One region of the Bacillus sp. NS1 genome, then DNA from elsewhere that is predicted to be linked to it. Evidence: riboswitches for the same ligand, from Rfam matches in the RefSeq annotation. Region 1 holds a riboswitch; each other region holds the start of a gene.
The links. A riboswitch is a leader RNA that binds a small molecule or an ion and turns the genes downstream of it on or off. The one in region 1 is predicted to bind S-adenosylmethionine.
Positions count from the first base shown of each region.

Region 2: it holds a riboswitch for S-adenosylmethionine, as region 1 does, so the genes downstream of both, metI (cystathionine gamma-synthase/O-acetylhomoserine thiolyase) here and metK (methionine adenosyltransferase) in region 1, are expected to answer to the same signal.
Region 3: it holds a riboswitch for S-adenosylmethionine, as region 1 does, so the genes downstream of both, AC4CV5_RS01260 (5-methyltetrahydropteroyltriglutamate--homocysteine S-methyltransferase) here and metK (methionine adenosyltransferase) in region 1, are expected to answer to the same signal.
Region 4: it holds a riboswitch for S-adenosylmethionine, as region 1 does, so the genes downstream of both, mtnK (S-methyl-5-thioribose kinase) here and metK (methionine adenosyltransferase) in region 1, are expected to answer to the same signal.

Region 1 is NZ_JBZAZF010000003.1:41,498-45,052, forward strand. It holds gene pckA (phosphoenolpyruvate carboxykinase (ATP)) at 1-1,535, opposite strand, end outside; SAM riboswitch class I at 1,733-1,870, shown strand; gene metK (methionine adenosyltransferase) at 2,038-3,240, shown strand; gene asnB (asparagine synthase (glutamine-hydrolyzing)) at 3,389-3,555, shown strand, end outside.
Region 2 is NZ_JBZAZF010000002.1:294,295-297,849, reverse strand. It holds gene metI (cystathionine gamma-synthase/O-acetylhomoserine thiolyase) at 1-906, opposite strand, end outside; SAM riboswitch class I at 975-1,097, opposite strand; gene AC4CV5_RS06995 (esterase family protein) at 1,265-1,987, shown strand; gene AC4CV5_RS06990 (YjcG family protein) at 2,024-2,539, shown strand; gene AC4CV5_RS06985 (GNAT family N-acetyltransferase) at 2,544-2,966, shown strand; gene AC4CV5_RS06980 (hypothetical protein) at 3,039-3,293, opposite strand; gene AC4CV5_RS06975 (ATP-dependent helicase) at 3,413-3,555, shown strand, end outside.
Region 3 is NZ_JBZAZF010000001.1:244,075-247,629, reverse strand. It holds gene AC4CV5_RS01265 (5-methyltetrahydropteroyltriglutamate--homocysteine S-methyltransferase) at 1-724, shown strand, start outside; SAM riboswitch class I at 793-899, shown strand; gene AC4CV5_RS01260 (5-methyltetrahydropteroyltriglutamate--homocysteine S-methyltransferase) at 977-2,113, shown strand; gene AC4CV5_RS01255 (3-hydroxybutyrate dehydrogenase) at 2,165-2,938, opposite strand; gene AC4CV5_RS01250 (CoA transferase subunit B) at 2,955-3,555, opposite strand, start outside.
Region 4 is NZ_JBZAZF010000002.1:456,618-460,172, reverse strand. It holds gene mtnE (methionine-glutamine aminotransferase) at 1-387, opposite strand, end outside; gene AC4CV5_RS07895 (carbon-nitrogen family hydrolase) at 482-1,261, shown strand; SAM riboswitch class I at 1,345-1,499, shown strand; gene mtnK (S-methyl-5-thioribose kinase) at 1,604-2,797, shown strand; gene mtnA (S-methyl-5-thioribose-1-phosphate isomerase) at 2,805-3,555, shown strand, end outside.

The DNA of each region.
Region 1 (3,555 bases):
TTTTTAAAGTTCTCTTTGAATTCATTCGCGAGGTAGACAGCCTTTTCTCTGTATTCTTCCTTGTTGTTCCATGTGTTTTCCGGCTGAAGGATATGATCAGGAACGCCAGGAACTTGAACCGGAATGTGCAGGCCGAAAATATCGTCAGTCATCATTTCTGCATCCTCTAATTTGCCTTCAATCGCTGCTTTGACCATCGCCCTTGTGTAAGAAAGCTTCATGCGTTCGCCTGTGCCGTAGCCGCCGCCGGTCCAGCCGGTATTGACCAAGTAAACGTCTGCGCCGTGTTCATCGATCTTTTTGCCGAGCATTTCAGCATAGACGTGAGCAGGAAGCGGCAGGAATGGTGAGCCGAAGCATGTGGAAAACGTCGTCTCAGGAGACGTCACACCGCGTTCGGTTCCAGCAAGTTTGCTCGTATAACCGCTTAAGAAATGGTACATCGCCTGTTCCTTCGTCAGTTTGCTGATCGGCGGCAGGACTCCGAATGCATCAGCCGTCAAAAATACAATTGCTGAAGGGTGGCCTGCCATGCTTGGTGTCACGATGTTGTCAATCATATGAATCGGGTAAGCCGCCCGCGTGTTTTCGGTATAGAAGGAATCATCATAATTGGCTTCGCGTGTATCATCATCAACAACAACATTTTCAAGAACAGACCCGAAGCGGATCGCGTTAAAGATCTGAGGCTCCTTTTCTTCGCTTAAATGAATGCACTTGGCGTAGCATCCGCCTTCAATATTAAAGACGCCTGTGTCAGACCAGCCGTGTTCATCATCACCGATCAGTTTGCGGTCAGCATCGGCTGAAAGGGTGGTCTTGCCTGTTCCGGACAATCCGAAGAAAAGGGCGACATCGCCTTTTTCACCGACATTGGCAGAGCAGTGCATGGATAGAATATCTCTTTCAGGGAGCAGGAAATTCATAATGGAGAAAATCGATTTCTTCATTTCTCCAGCATACTCTGTTCCGCCGATTAAAATCGTCCGCTTTTCAAAAGAGACAATAATAAAGGTTTCAGAATGTGTGCCGTCTGTTTTTGGATCCGCTTTGAAATGCGGAGCAGAAAGAATGGTAAACGGTTGTTCAACTGTTTTCTTATCATTGCCCTCCGGTCGGATAAACAGCTGTCTGGCGAATAAATTGTGCCATGCGAACTCATTTACGACGGTGATGGGCAGCCTGTATTTTTCATCTGCTCCGGCAAATCCTTCGAATACAAACAGCTCATCTCGCTGTTTCAGATAGCTGACAACTTTCGTGTACAGCCGCTCAAATGCTTCTTCTGAAATTGGCTGATTCACCGTACCCCAATCGATCTTATTTTTCGTGCTTTCTTCCTTCACGATAAATTTGTCTTTAGGCGAGCGTCCTGTATAAGCGCCTGTTGTCGCCCGAACAGCGCCTGTGGAAGTTAAAATGCCTTCGTTCCGGGATAGTACTTTTTCTGTAAGCTGTGCTGCTGATAAATTATGACGCACATTTGGGCTTGTTAATAAGGCTTGTAGATCAGCGGTTAAATCAACTGAGTTCATATGAAACCTTCCTTTATCGTTTTTTGTGTTTTGCTAATTGTGAATTAGTATAACATATATTTTCAAATAGTCTATACTATTTAACGTTTTTTGTGTGTGCGTTTTCCAATGTTTTCTCTCAATATAGGTGCCTATTTCTTCTGAATCATATTGACATTGCAAACCCTTTTACGATAAGATATTTCATTGAGCGGATACTCTTATCCCGAGCTGGCGGAGGGACAGGCCCTATGAAGCCCAGCAACCGGTTTCTCTGTTATTATTATGTTCAACTGTGTGAGACAACCAAGGTGCTAACCTGTTGCAAGGTTGTATGATTCCTTGAGCGATAAGAGTGAAAGGCACAAAGACCAAACCCTTTCCTCGATGGAAAAGGTTTTTTTATTTCATAAATATGCCAATTAACATTCTCTAATATAACGTTACATTGTATAAGAGGGAGCGAGTTCCGTATCATATATACAAGGTCTTTCGGGAGGCCTTGTGCAGGAGGAAGCAAATCATGAGTAAAAATCGTCGTTTATTTACATCAGAATCTGTTACGGAGGGGCATCCGGATAAAATCTGTGACCAGATTTCTGACAGCATTTTAGATGAAATTTTAAAGAAAGACCCTAACGCGCGTGTTGCTTGTGAAACGTCTGTGACAACTGGTTTGGTTCTTGTCAGCGGAGAGATCACAACATCTACGTATGTTGACATTCCGAAAACGGTTCGTCAAACCATTAAAGAAATCGGATACACACGTGCGAAATACGGATTTGATGCGGAAACTTGTGCAGTTTTAACATCAATTGACGAGCAGTCTGCTGATATCGCAATGGGTGTAGACCAGGCGCTTGAAGCCCGTGAAGGCACAATGAGCGATGAAGAAATTGAAGCGATCGGTGCGGGTGACCAAGGTTTAATGTTCGGTTACGCGTGCAACGAAACAAAAGAGCTTATGCCTCTTCCAATTTCACTTGCTCATAAATTGGCCCGCCGCCTGAGTGAAGTCCGTAAAGAAGATATTCTTCCGTACCTTCGTCCTGACGGCAAAACACAGGTAACAGTTGAGTACGATGAAAATAACAAACCTGTCCGCATTGACGCGATTGTTATTTCAACTCAGCATCACCCTGAAATTACGCTTGAGCAAATCCAGCGCAACATTAAAGAACATGTTATCAATCCGGTTGTTCCTGAAGAGCTGATTGATGAAGAAACAAAATATTTCATCAACCCTACAGGACGTTTCGTTATCGGAGGCCCTCAAGGGGATGCGGGACTTACAGGACGCAAAATCATTGTTGATACGTACGGCGGCTATGCACGCCACGGCGGAGGCGCGTTCTCAGGTAAGGATGCAACGAAGGTAGACCGTTCTGCGGCTTATGCAGCGAGATACGTTGCGAAAAACATCGTTGCGGCTGAGCTTGCTGATTCTTGCGAAGTACAGCTTGCTTACGCGATCGGTGTTGCACAGCCTGTGTCAATCTCAATCAACACATTCGGTTCCGGAAAAGCTTCTGAGGAAAAATTGATTGAAGTTGTTCGCAATAACTTTGATTTACGACCTGCCGGCATTATCAAAATGCTTGATTTACGCCGTCCGATTTATAAACAAACTGCTGCGTACGGCCACTTTGGACGCCACGATGTTGATCTTCCGTGGGAGCGTACAGACAAAGCAGAGAAGCTGCGTGAAGAAGCGTTAGGAGAATAATTTTATAGCCGCTTACTGGTTAAGCGGCTTTCCCTTTTTTACGTTGTATTCATGTTTATTTTTTTACATAACCGTGAAACCAAATACTATTCACAGCGTCTATAAATAGGGGTTCAATGATGACAATTTTAATTATGGAGGCAATACTATGTGTGGATTTGTCGGGGTTTTTAACAAGCATCCGTTAGCTCAAACCGCTGATCAAGAAGAACTAATCAAACAAATGAACCAAATGATCGTTCACCGCGGTCCTGACAGTGATGGATATTTCCATGATGAGCACGTTGGATTCGGTTTCAGACGGCTCAGCATTAT
Region 2 (3,555 bases), on a different contig from region 1:
GGTCTTCAGCGCTTTTAAAAATGGGTTGACCCACTCTTCTTTTTGCAGACGGAAGGACAGCATGCCGCCTTTTCCGGGATACAGTACATCGGCAATTTCATCCTGCTCTTCTAAAAACGCCGCAAGCTCCTGCGCGTTTTCCTGATGCTGGCGCATTCTGAGGCTCAGTGTCTTCATTCCTCTCATCAGAAGCCACGAATCGAATGGAGGCAGGACGGCGCCGATCGCATTTTGATGTTGAAACATTTCCTCACCAAGCTGCTCATCCTTTACAACGACAAGTCCAGCAAGCAAGTCGTTATGCCCGCCTAAATACTTGGTTGCACTGTGAATCACAATGTCGGCTCCCAGCCCAAGCGGACGCTGCAAGACCGGGGTATAAAATGTATTATCAACGATCAGCAGAAGACCGTGCTCTTTTGTTATCCGGGCGATCTTTTCAATGTCCGCCTCCTGCATGAGCGGATTTGTCGGTGTTTCCACAAACACCGCTTTTGTGTTCGGCGTAATCTTAGAGCGTAAACAGTCCTCATCGCTGAAATCATCATATTGAAAGGTTAATCCGTATTTTTTCCATTCATTTTCAAACAGACGGTACGTGCCGCCATATAGATCCGATGAAACGATCAGTTCGTCTCCGCTTTTAAATAGAGCCATAATCGTTTGGATGGCTGCCATTCCCGAACTGAAGGCAAGCCCCCTCGCTCCATTTTCTAAGCTGGCGATCGCATCCTCAACAAGCTGGCGTGTCGGATTCTTTGTGCGGACATAATCAAATCCCGTTGATTCTCCGATCCCTCTGTGGCGGTATGCTGTTGATAAATAAATAGGAGGACTCACTGTTCCCGTTACTTCGTCGCTTCGGTTCCCGATTTGGGCTAATTTCGTTTCAACGTGCTGTGACATATAGCTGACACCTTCCCTTTTCATAATAAAAAACCCCTTCTTCATAAGAAGAAGGGGTTTAACGCTTCTTCTTATCTTCCAAGCATAAAAAACGCTTGCTGGATTTAGCACCTTGGCGTTTTGCACATATGCAAAACAAGCCGGTTGCTGAGGTTTCTAAGGGCCAGTCCCTCCACCTCTCACGATAAGAAATATCGATTTCAATTTTCTGATTGTTTTATATTAGCGCAATTTGCAGTTTATTTCAACACTTTTTTCTTCGAGTTCCGAACTGTTTAAAGAGAGAAATTTCTAATAATTCATGGTACAATAATGAAAAACAGCAAGAAAGTCTAGTGATGTCCTGGAGGAATGTATTATGGCACCGAAAAACGGCACAGTGCAAGAAAAGAAATTCTTTTCAAAAGAGCTTAACGAAGAAATGACTTTGCTCGTTTATCTGCCGTCCAACTACTCCCCGCTTTATAAATACCATGTCATTATCGCGCAGGACGGCCACGATTATTTCAGGCTGGGGAGAATTGGCAGACAGGTCGAAGAATTGCTGTCCAAACGAGAAATAGACAGGAGCATTATTATCGGTGTTCCTTATAAGGATGTAAAAGAGCGCCGAAATACCTATCATCCGGAAGGCTCAAAATTTTCAGCGTATAAACGGTTCATCGCCCATGAGCTCGTTCCGTTTGCGGATGGCGAGTACCCTACCTATCAGGTTGGCTATGGGCGAACGCTGATAGGGGACTCTCTCGGAGCGACCATATCGCTTATGACAGCGCTTGATTATCCGAATATGTTCGGTAACATCATCATGCAGTCTCCCTATGTAGACAAACATGTATTGGAAGCCGTGAAACAGTCGGACGATATCAAACACCTCTCTATTTATCACCAGATCGGAACAAAAGAAACTGAGGTCCACACGACAGACGGAAACATTCTGGACTTTACAGAACCGAATCAGGAGCTGAAACAGCTGCTGGAGGAGAAGCTTTCCGATTATGTTTTTGAACCATTTGACGGAGATCACAAATGGACATATTGGCAGCCGCTCATCACGCCGGCGCTGAAAAAAATGCTTTGACACTCTATCATACTTTATTTCCAGGAGGGACATAATATGAAATACGGAATCGTTTTATTTCCATCAAAAAAACTCCAAGACCTTGCGAACTCTTACAGAAAGCGCTATGACCCAAGCTATTCCCTAATCCCGCCCCATTTGACGCTGAGAGCATCGTTTGAATGTGCAGAGGAGAAAGCGGATCAGCTTGTATCCCACCTGAGAAACATCGCAAAGGAGTCCCATCCAGTGGTTCTCAAAATGACAAAATACAGCTCATTTTCGCCTGTCAATAATGTCATTTACATCAAAGCAGAGCCGACGGAAGAATTAAAAACACTCAATGAAAAGTTATACACCGGTGTACTGGCTGGTGAACAGGAATATAATTTCGTTCCGCACGTGACGGTCGGCCAAAATCTTTCCGACGATGAGCATTCAGATGTGCTGGGACAATTAAAAATGCAGGAAGTGTCGCATGAAGAAATCATTGACCGTTTCCACTTGCTTTACCAGCTGGAAAACGGATCGTGGACAGTATATGAAACCTTCTTGTTAGGCGGAGGAGAATAATCGTTTGGAAGCAGTCATCGCAAAAAATGAAGAACAAATGAAAGATGCATTTTATGTAAGAGAAGAAGTCTTTGTCAAAGAACAAAACGTGCCTGCTGAAGAAGAAATTGACGAACTTGAAAATGAGTCGGAGCATATCGTCGTGTATGACGGCGAAAAGCCTGTCGGCGCCGGAAGATGGCGTATGAAGGACGGCTACGGCAAGTTAGAGCGGATCTGTGTATTAAAAAGCCACCGCTCCTCCGGTGTCGGCGGCATCATTATGAAGGCACTCGAAAAAACGGCGACAGACGGCGGCGCTTCGGGTTTCATTTTAAACGCGCAAACGCAGGCTGTGCCGTTTTACAAGAAACACGGGTATCGCGTGCTTTCTGAAAAAGAATTTCTCGATGCCGGCATTCCCCACTTACAAATGATTAAGGACTAACAGCATCCGGGTCTATAGAGACCCGGATTTTTTCCGCACATAAAAAACCGTTCTCTGGAAGTGAACGGTTTTTTATACATATCGATTAATATAAGTGCCCATTCCTTTTTCTCGCAATCTCTTATAAAGAGAGCGCTTACGTTTCGCCTCGTTAACTTTTCTTTCAGCGGCCGTTTGATTCTCCTGCTGCTTTTCAAGTTCCTTGTATACCCGCTGAAATGAGACATAGTTGATTTTTTCGGTTCCGGCATAATCCTGCTTATGTCCAATCGTTCTATTTGCATATTGAGCGTATTGCTGGTTCTTAATTTGACCTGCATATATCATACGATACCCATCCTTCTGCTGTCTCTTTTCCCTAAAACTTACTTTTTGAAACACGTTTCTTTTGATATGATAGTCTTTGTCTTTATTGAACACCTTTTTTTGATTGGGAGGATCCCTTTTTGAAATGCGCCCGACTGAATGATCGAACCATACATTTACATACATATTCGAGAGAACATTATCAATTCCTTTTTGAAGAAGGAATAAAAGGACATTTATTTTGTTCTCATTGCGGAAAACCCGTTTTGTTAAGGCTCAACAT
Region 3 (3,555 bases), on a different contig from region 1:
TGAGATTGCCGGCGACGCGACCCCAAAATTGACGATTCCGAGCCCGAATATGCTGTTTTTCGGTGAAAAGGCGGATACAGGGATTTATGACGACCAAGAGGAATACTTTCATGATCTGGCCCAAGCGTATAAAAAAGCAATCAGAGCTTTCTATGATGCTGGATGCCGCTATCTTCAGCTTGATGATACGTCATGGTCTCTCTTCTTTGAGGAAAAAAGCAGAGAGGTTGTTCGGGCGCTTGGCGGCGATCCAGAAACATTGCCTGCCTTGTTCGCCAAAACGATTAACGATGCAGTGGCAGACCGGCCTGATGATTTAGCAATCACGATGCACATTTGCCGCGGCAACTTCCGTTCAACATGGGCGGCATCAGGAGGCTATGATGCTGTAGCTGAAACGATTTTGGATGGCTTACATTTGGACGGGCTGTTCTTGGAATACGATGATGACCGCTCCGGAAATTTTGATCCGCTCCGTTTCGTGAAACGCAAGGATCTCCAGATTGTACTCGGCTTGATCACATCGAAAAATGGAGAGCTTGAAAACCCTGAGGATGTGAAACGCCGAATCAATGAAGCGGCGCGCTTTGTGAGCCTGGATCAGCTGTGCCTCAGCCCGCAGTGCGGTTTCGCCTCTACTGAAGAAGGCAATCTTTTGACAGAAGAGCAGCAATGGGCGAAACTGCGCCATGTCATCGACATCGCCAACGATGTGTGGAGATAATCTATCATTGACAGAAACAGAAAATGTGTGAATAATAGTTACTATCAGAAAATTTCATAAAAAGGTTTTCCTTATCAAGAGAGGTGGAGGGACTGGCCCTGCGATACCCGGCAACCGCTGTTTAACAGAATGGTGCTAAATCCTTTAGAGCAATGATTGCTCTTGAAGATAAGGTTGAGATTGTCACACAAGCTCTTCCTTATCCAAAGGAAGAGCTTTTTTATATTCGAATGGAAAGAAGGAATGAACAACATGTCACAACAAACAACACCCGCAGAACAAAAATCACTTCAAAGAAAAAAACCGCCGTTTCGCGCGGATCAAGTCGGAAGCCTGCTGAGGTCTGAGCCCGTCAAAAAAGCACGGCTGCAAAAAGCGGCAGGCGAGATTACAGCTGAGCAGCTTCGCCAAATCGAAAACGATGAAATCATCCGCATTGTGGAAAAACAGAAGGAAACCGGCCTGAACGTGGTGACAGACGGTGAATTCCGCAGAGCATGGTGGCATTTTGATTTTCTGGAAAACCTGGATGGCGTTGAGCCGTTTACTCCTGAGCAGGGCATTCAATTTCATAACGTACAGACAAAAGCACGCGGCATTAAAGTCACAGGTGATATCGACTTTTCAACTCACCAAATGCTTGAAGATTACTCATTTCTCCATAGCATTGCCGGTGACGCGACGCCAAAGATGACGATCCCAAGCCCGAATATGCTGTTTTTCCGCGGAAAACTGGAAAAGGATGCATACAAAAACGACTATCATCTTTTCCAGCACGATGTATCCAAAGCATATAAAAAAGCGATTCAAGCGTTTTACGACAGAGGCTGCCGCTACCTTCAGCTTGATGATACAGCTTGGGCTGTTTTCTTATCTGAAAAAGGATTAAAACAAATCGAAGCGTTCGGAACAACGCCTGATGAGCTTCGCCAGCTGTTTGCGAAATCGATTAACGATGCGATTGCCGACCGTCCGGATGACTTGACCGTAACAATGCATATTTGCCGCGGCAACTTCCAGTCCACTTGGACAGCGGAAGGCGGCTATGACGCAGCAGCCGAAACCATTTTTGACGGTTTGAACCTGGACGGGCTTTTCCTGGAGTATGATGATTCACGCTCAGGCGGATTTGAGCCGCTCCGTTATGTGAAGCGCTCTGATCTTCAGCTTGTCCTTGGATTAGTGACATCTAAATTCGGTGAGCTTGAACATCCGGACGATGTAAAACGCCGTATCGAAGAAGCATCCCGTTATGTGAGCTTAGATCAGCTTTGCCTCAGTCCTCAATGCGGATTCGCTTCAACTGAGGAAGGCAACAAGCTGACTGAAGAACAGCAATGGGCGAAGCTGCGCCATGTAGTTGAAATCGCTAACGATGTTTGGAAATAAGCAAAGAAAAAACACACTTGATTCCCTGGCGGAGCAAGTGTGTTTTTTATGTTATTGAGCGGTGTAGCCCCCATCAAGGACAACAGCCTGCCCGGTGACACCCTTCGCTTTCTCGCTTGCCAAAAAAATTGCATAATCCGCAATTTCCTTTACGGAAAGCAATCGTTTTTGCGGCACAAGCGGAAAAATGACATGTTCAAGCACGGAGTCGTAAGGGACATTTCTTGTTTTCGAAAGATCGCTCAGCTGATTGCAGACAAGCTGTGTATCGACATAACCCGGACAGAGCGCGTTGACTGTAATGCCGTGGGGCGCGCCTTCCAGCGCCCCGACCTTAGTCAGCCCAATGACGCCGTGCTTGGCGCTATTATAAGCGGATTTCCCCGCAAAGCCGACTAAACCATTAACAGATGCAATATTAATGATTCTGCCAAACTGCTGTTTTTTCATGATCGGAAAAACATGCTTCATCGCGATGAAGGGCGCCGTCAGCATGACCTTGATCAGCTGTTCAAAGGTTTCTGTCGGAAACTCCTCAATCGGAGCGACGTGCTGAATACCGGCATTGTTCACCAAAATATCCAAGCGGCCATATCGTTTTTGGATGGTGTTCACCGTATCAGCGACTTGCGCTTCCTTTGTCACATCACACGGAATGGCTGCTGCGTCAAAGCCTTCTTCTGTAAGCTTGGAAGCGGCCTTTTCGCACGCTTCCTGATGAAGGTCCGAAACGATGACGCTAGCGCCTTCACGGGCGAATTCCCTCGCGATTTCGAACCCGATTCCGCCAGCTGCTCCTGTCACCAAGGCGACTTGTTTTTTCATGTCAAACTCCTTCCCATTAAGAATTTTGTTTGATCACAGACTGGCTGACAGCGAAATCGGCTTCTGTTTTTTCATAAACCTCTTCAATTGTGACACCTTCCTGAAGCTCAGTCAGTGTCATGCGGCCGTTATCAAAATCAAAAACAGCCAAATCCGTAATCAGCCTGTGCACGACTTTCTGGCCTGTCAGCGGAAGGGAGCATGTTTTTTTCACCTTCGACTCGCCATGCTTATTGACATGCTCCATGATGACAACGATCCGTTTCGCCCCGTTGACGAGATCCATGGCGCCGCCCATCCCTTTTACCATCTTTCCGGGGATCATCCAATTGGCCAAATCACCCTGCTCCGAAACCTCCATGCCGCCAAGGATAGCCAAATCGATATGCCCGCCTCTTATCATTGCGAATGACTCAGCGCTGTCAAAATAGGAAGCGCCCGTCACTTCAGTGATTGTTTCCTTTCCTGCATTGATCAAATCCGCGTCTTCCGTTCCTTCCAGAGGATACGGGCCGATCCCGAGCAAGCCGTTTTCTGACTGAAGCATGACGTGAACGCCATCGGGTATCTCATTTGCGACAAGCGTCGGCATTCCAATCCCAAGATTGACGTTCATG
Region 4 (3,555 bases), on a different contig from region 1:
AGGATAGCCCGGATCAGGAACTAAAATCGTATCTCCGGGATTCAACAGGCATTGCGGGAGCTCGACCAGACCGGCTTTCCCGCCGAATAATATAGCGACTTCAGTTTCCGGGTCAAGATCAATGCCGTATTCTCTTTTATAAAATGCTGCTGCGGCTGATTTTAGACTGTACGAGCCGCGAAAAGACGAGTATTTATGATTTTCAGGATCCGCAACGGCTCGTTTCATTTCCTCGACGATATGTTCCGGAGTCGGCTGATCCGGATTTCCCTGTCCGAGGTTGATGACGTCATGCCCTTCTGCGAGCTTTTGGTTCACTTTCTGCACCAGAGAAGCGAAGAATTGTTTAGGCAATTCCTTCAATACATGAGACTGTTCAAATTTCATCTATTCTCACCTTCTAAAAAAATCTTGAAATGATAGTCCATCATCATATATGGTTAAATGAAAAAAGTAAAGAAAAATTTGGAGTGATAAAAAGATGAAATGGACGATATCTTGTCTTCAATTTGATATTTCATATGGTAAACGTTCGGAAAATATCAAAAAGGCTGAATTTTTGATCGAAAAAGAAAGCAAGCATGCTGATGTTCTTGTTCTTCCTGAATTATGGACGACCGGATATGACCTGGCCAACCTTGATGAGCTCGCTGATGAAGACGGGCGTTTTGCTCAGAGCTGGCTGAAGAAAACAGCAAAAAAACATGGCGTTCATATTGTCGCCGGATCGGTCGCTGTCAGAAATGATTCTGATGTTTATAATACAATGTACATCGCGGATAAGGAAGGACAAATCGTTAAAGAGTACAGAAAAGCCCACCTTTTTCAGCTGATGGATGAGCATGTGTATTTATCAGCCGGTTCCGAAGACGGATACTTTGAGCTTGATGGCGTCAAAAGCTCAGGACTGATCTGTTACGATATCCGTTTTCCGGAGTGGATCAGAAAACATACAACAAAAGGTGCCAACGTGCTGTTTATTTCTGCAGAATGGCCGCTTCCCCGCCTTGATCATTGGAAAAGCCTGCTAATTGCCCGGGCCATTGAAAATCAATGCTTTGTCGCTGCATGCAATTGTACCGGTTCAAATCCAGATAATGAATTTGCCGGGCATAGCCTGATTATTGATCCATGGGGGCGTGTACTTGCTGAAGGCGGACGGGAAGAAGGCATTGTCCGAGCTGAAATCGACCTTCAGGAAAGCGTTAAGGTGCGAGAAAGCATTCCTGTTTTCGATGATATCAGAAAAGATTTATATTAAAAAATTTATTGACAACTTAACAAAACACCTGTTACTATGTTCATCAACTGATAAATTAGAATTGTTTAACAAATGAATATATTCTCTTATCGAGAGTTGGGCGAGGGATTTGGCCTTTTGACCCCAACAGCAACCGACCGTAATTCCATTGTGAAATGGGGCGCATCTTTTTCGCGCCGAGACACTCGTCTCTAAGGCACGGTGCTAATTCCATCAGATCTGATCTGAGAGATAAGAGAGGCGGACATACATGTTAAGCCTCTTTCTCTCTGAGAAGGAGGCTTTTTTACGGCCAATCAGCTGCAAACATATCAAGAGATTACATAATTGGAGGTTATGACAATGGCAGTCACAAAAACACCTTTATACGAAACGTTAAATGAAAGCTCCGCTGTGGCACTTGCGGTAAAGCTTGGCTTATTTCCAAGCAAAAGCACACTGACATGCCAGGAAATCGGCGACGGCAACTTAAATTACGTTTTTCATATTTATGATCAAGAACATGACAGAGCTTTGATCATTAAACAGGCGGTTCCTTATGCAAAAGTCGTCGGAGAAAGCTGGCCGCTGACAATCGATCGCGCAAGAATCGAAAGCAGCGCTCTCATCCGGCAGGGTGAGCATGTCCCTCATCTGGTTCCAAGAGTGTTTTATTCTGATACAGAAATGGCGGTTACCGTCATGGAGGACCTCTCTCATCTGAAAATCGCAAGAAAAGGACTCATTGAGGGTGAACATTATCCGCATCTGTCACAGCACATCGGTGAGTTTTTAGGAAAGACCCTTTTTTATTCATCTGATTACGCGCTTGAACCTAAGGTGAAAAAACAGCTTGTTAAACAGTTTACAAACCCGGAGCTGTGCGACATAACGGAAAGACTTGTCTTTACAGATCCTTTCTTTGACCATGACACAAATGATTTTGAAGAAGAGCTTCGTCCTTTTGTCGAGAAGCTTTGGAATAATGACAACGTTAAAATCGAAGCCGCTAAGCTGAAAAAGTCATTTTTAACATCGGCAGAAACGCTGATTCATGGTGATTTGCATACAGGGAGCATTTTTGCAAGCGAACATGAAACAAAGGTGATTGATCCTGAATTTGCTTTTTACGGACCGATCGGCTTTGATGTAGGCCAATTTATCGCCAACTTATTTTTGAACGCACTCGGCCGTGACGGTGATGACAGAGAGCCGTTATACCAGCATGTCAAGCAGGTCTGGGAAACATTTCAAGAGACATTCACTGAAGCCTGGGAAAAGGACAGTCTTGATGTTTACGCCAAAATCGACGGTTATCTTACTGATACGCTCAGTCATATTTTTGAAGAGACGATCGGATTTGCGGGCTGCGAGCTCATACGCCGCACGATCGGCCTTGCCCATGTGGCTGATCTGGATACGATCGTGCCGTTTGATAAACGAATCATCAGAAAACGGCTGGCGCTCGAAACCGGCACAGCCTTTATTGAAAAACGTTCGGACTTCAAAACGATAACGGATGTTATTGAATTATTTAAGTTACTTGTAAAGGAATGATCCATTCATGACCCATTCATTTGCTGTTCCTCGTTCTGTTGAATGGAAAGAAACAGCTATTACCATTTTAAATCAGCAAAAGCTTCCTGACGTGACCGAGTATGTGGAGCTGACGACGAAAGAGGATGTATTTGACGCGATTGTCACGCTCAAGGTAAGAGGCGCCCCGGCCATCGGCATTACGGCTGCCTTCGGACTTGCGCTTGCTGCAAAAGACATAGAAACAGATGATGTCACGGAATTCCGCAGCAGACTGGAAGATATCAAACAATATTTAAACAGCTCACGGCCTACCGCCATTAATTTATCTTGGGCACTTCAGAGACTGAGTCATTCGATCGAAAACGCTATTTCAGTAAATGAAGCAAAAACAAACCTTGTCCATGAAGCGATTCAGATTCAGGTCGAGGATGAGGAAACGTGCCGGATGATCGGTCAAAACGCCCTGCAGCTTTTCAAAAAAGGCGACCGGATTATGACGATCTGCAATGCCGGCTCTATCGCGACAAGCCGCTATGGAACGGCCCTCGCTCCATTTTACTTGGCCAAACAAAAGGATTTGGGACTGCATATTTATGCCTGTGAAACAAGGCCTGTCCTTCAAGGTTCGCGCCTGACTGCGTGGGAGCTGATGCAGGGAGGCATTGATGTCACTCTGATCACAGACAGCATGGCTGCCCATACGATGAGGGAAAAACAAATTTCTGCTGTCATCGTTGGAGCTGATCGAATTGCAAAGAACGGTGATACGGCAAATA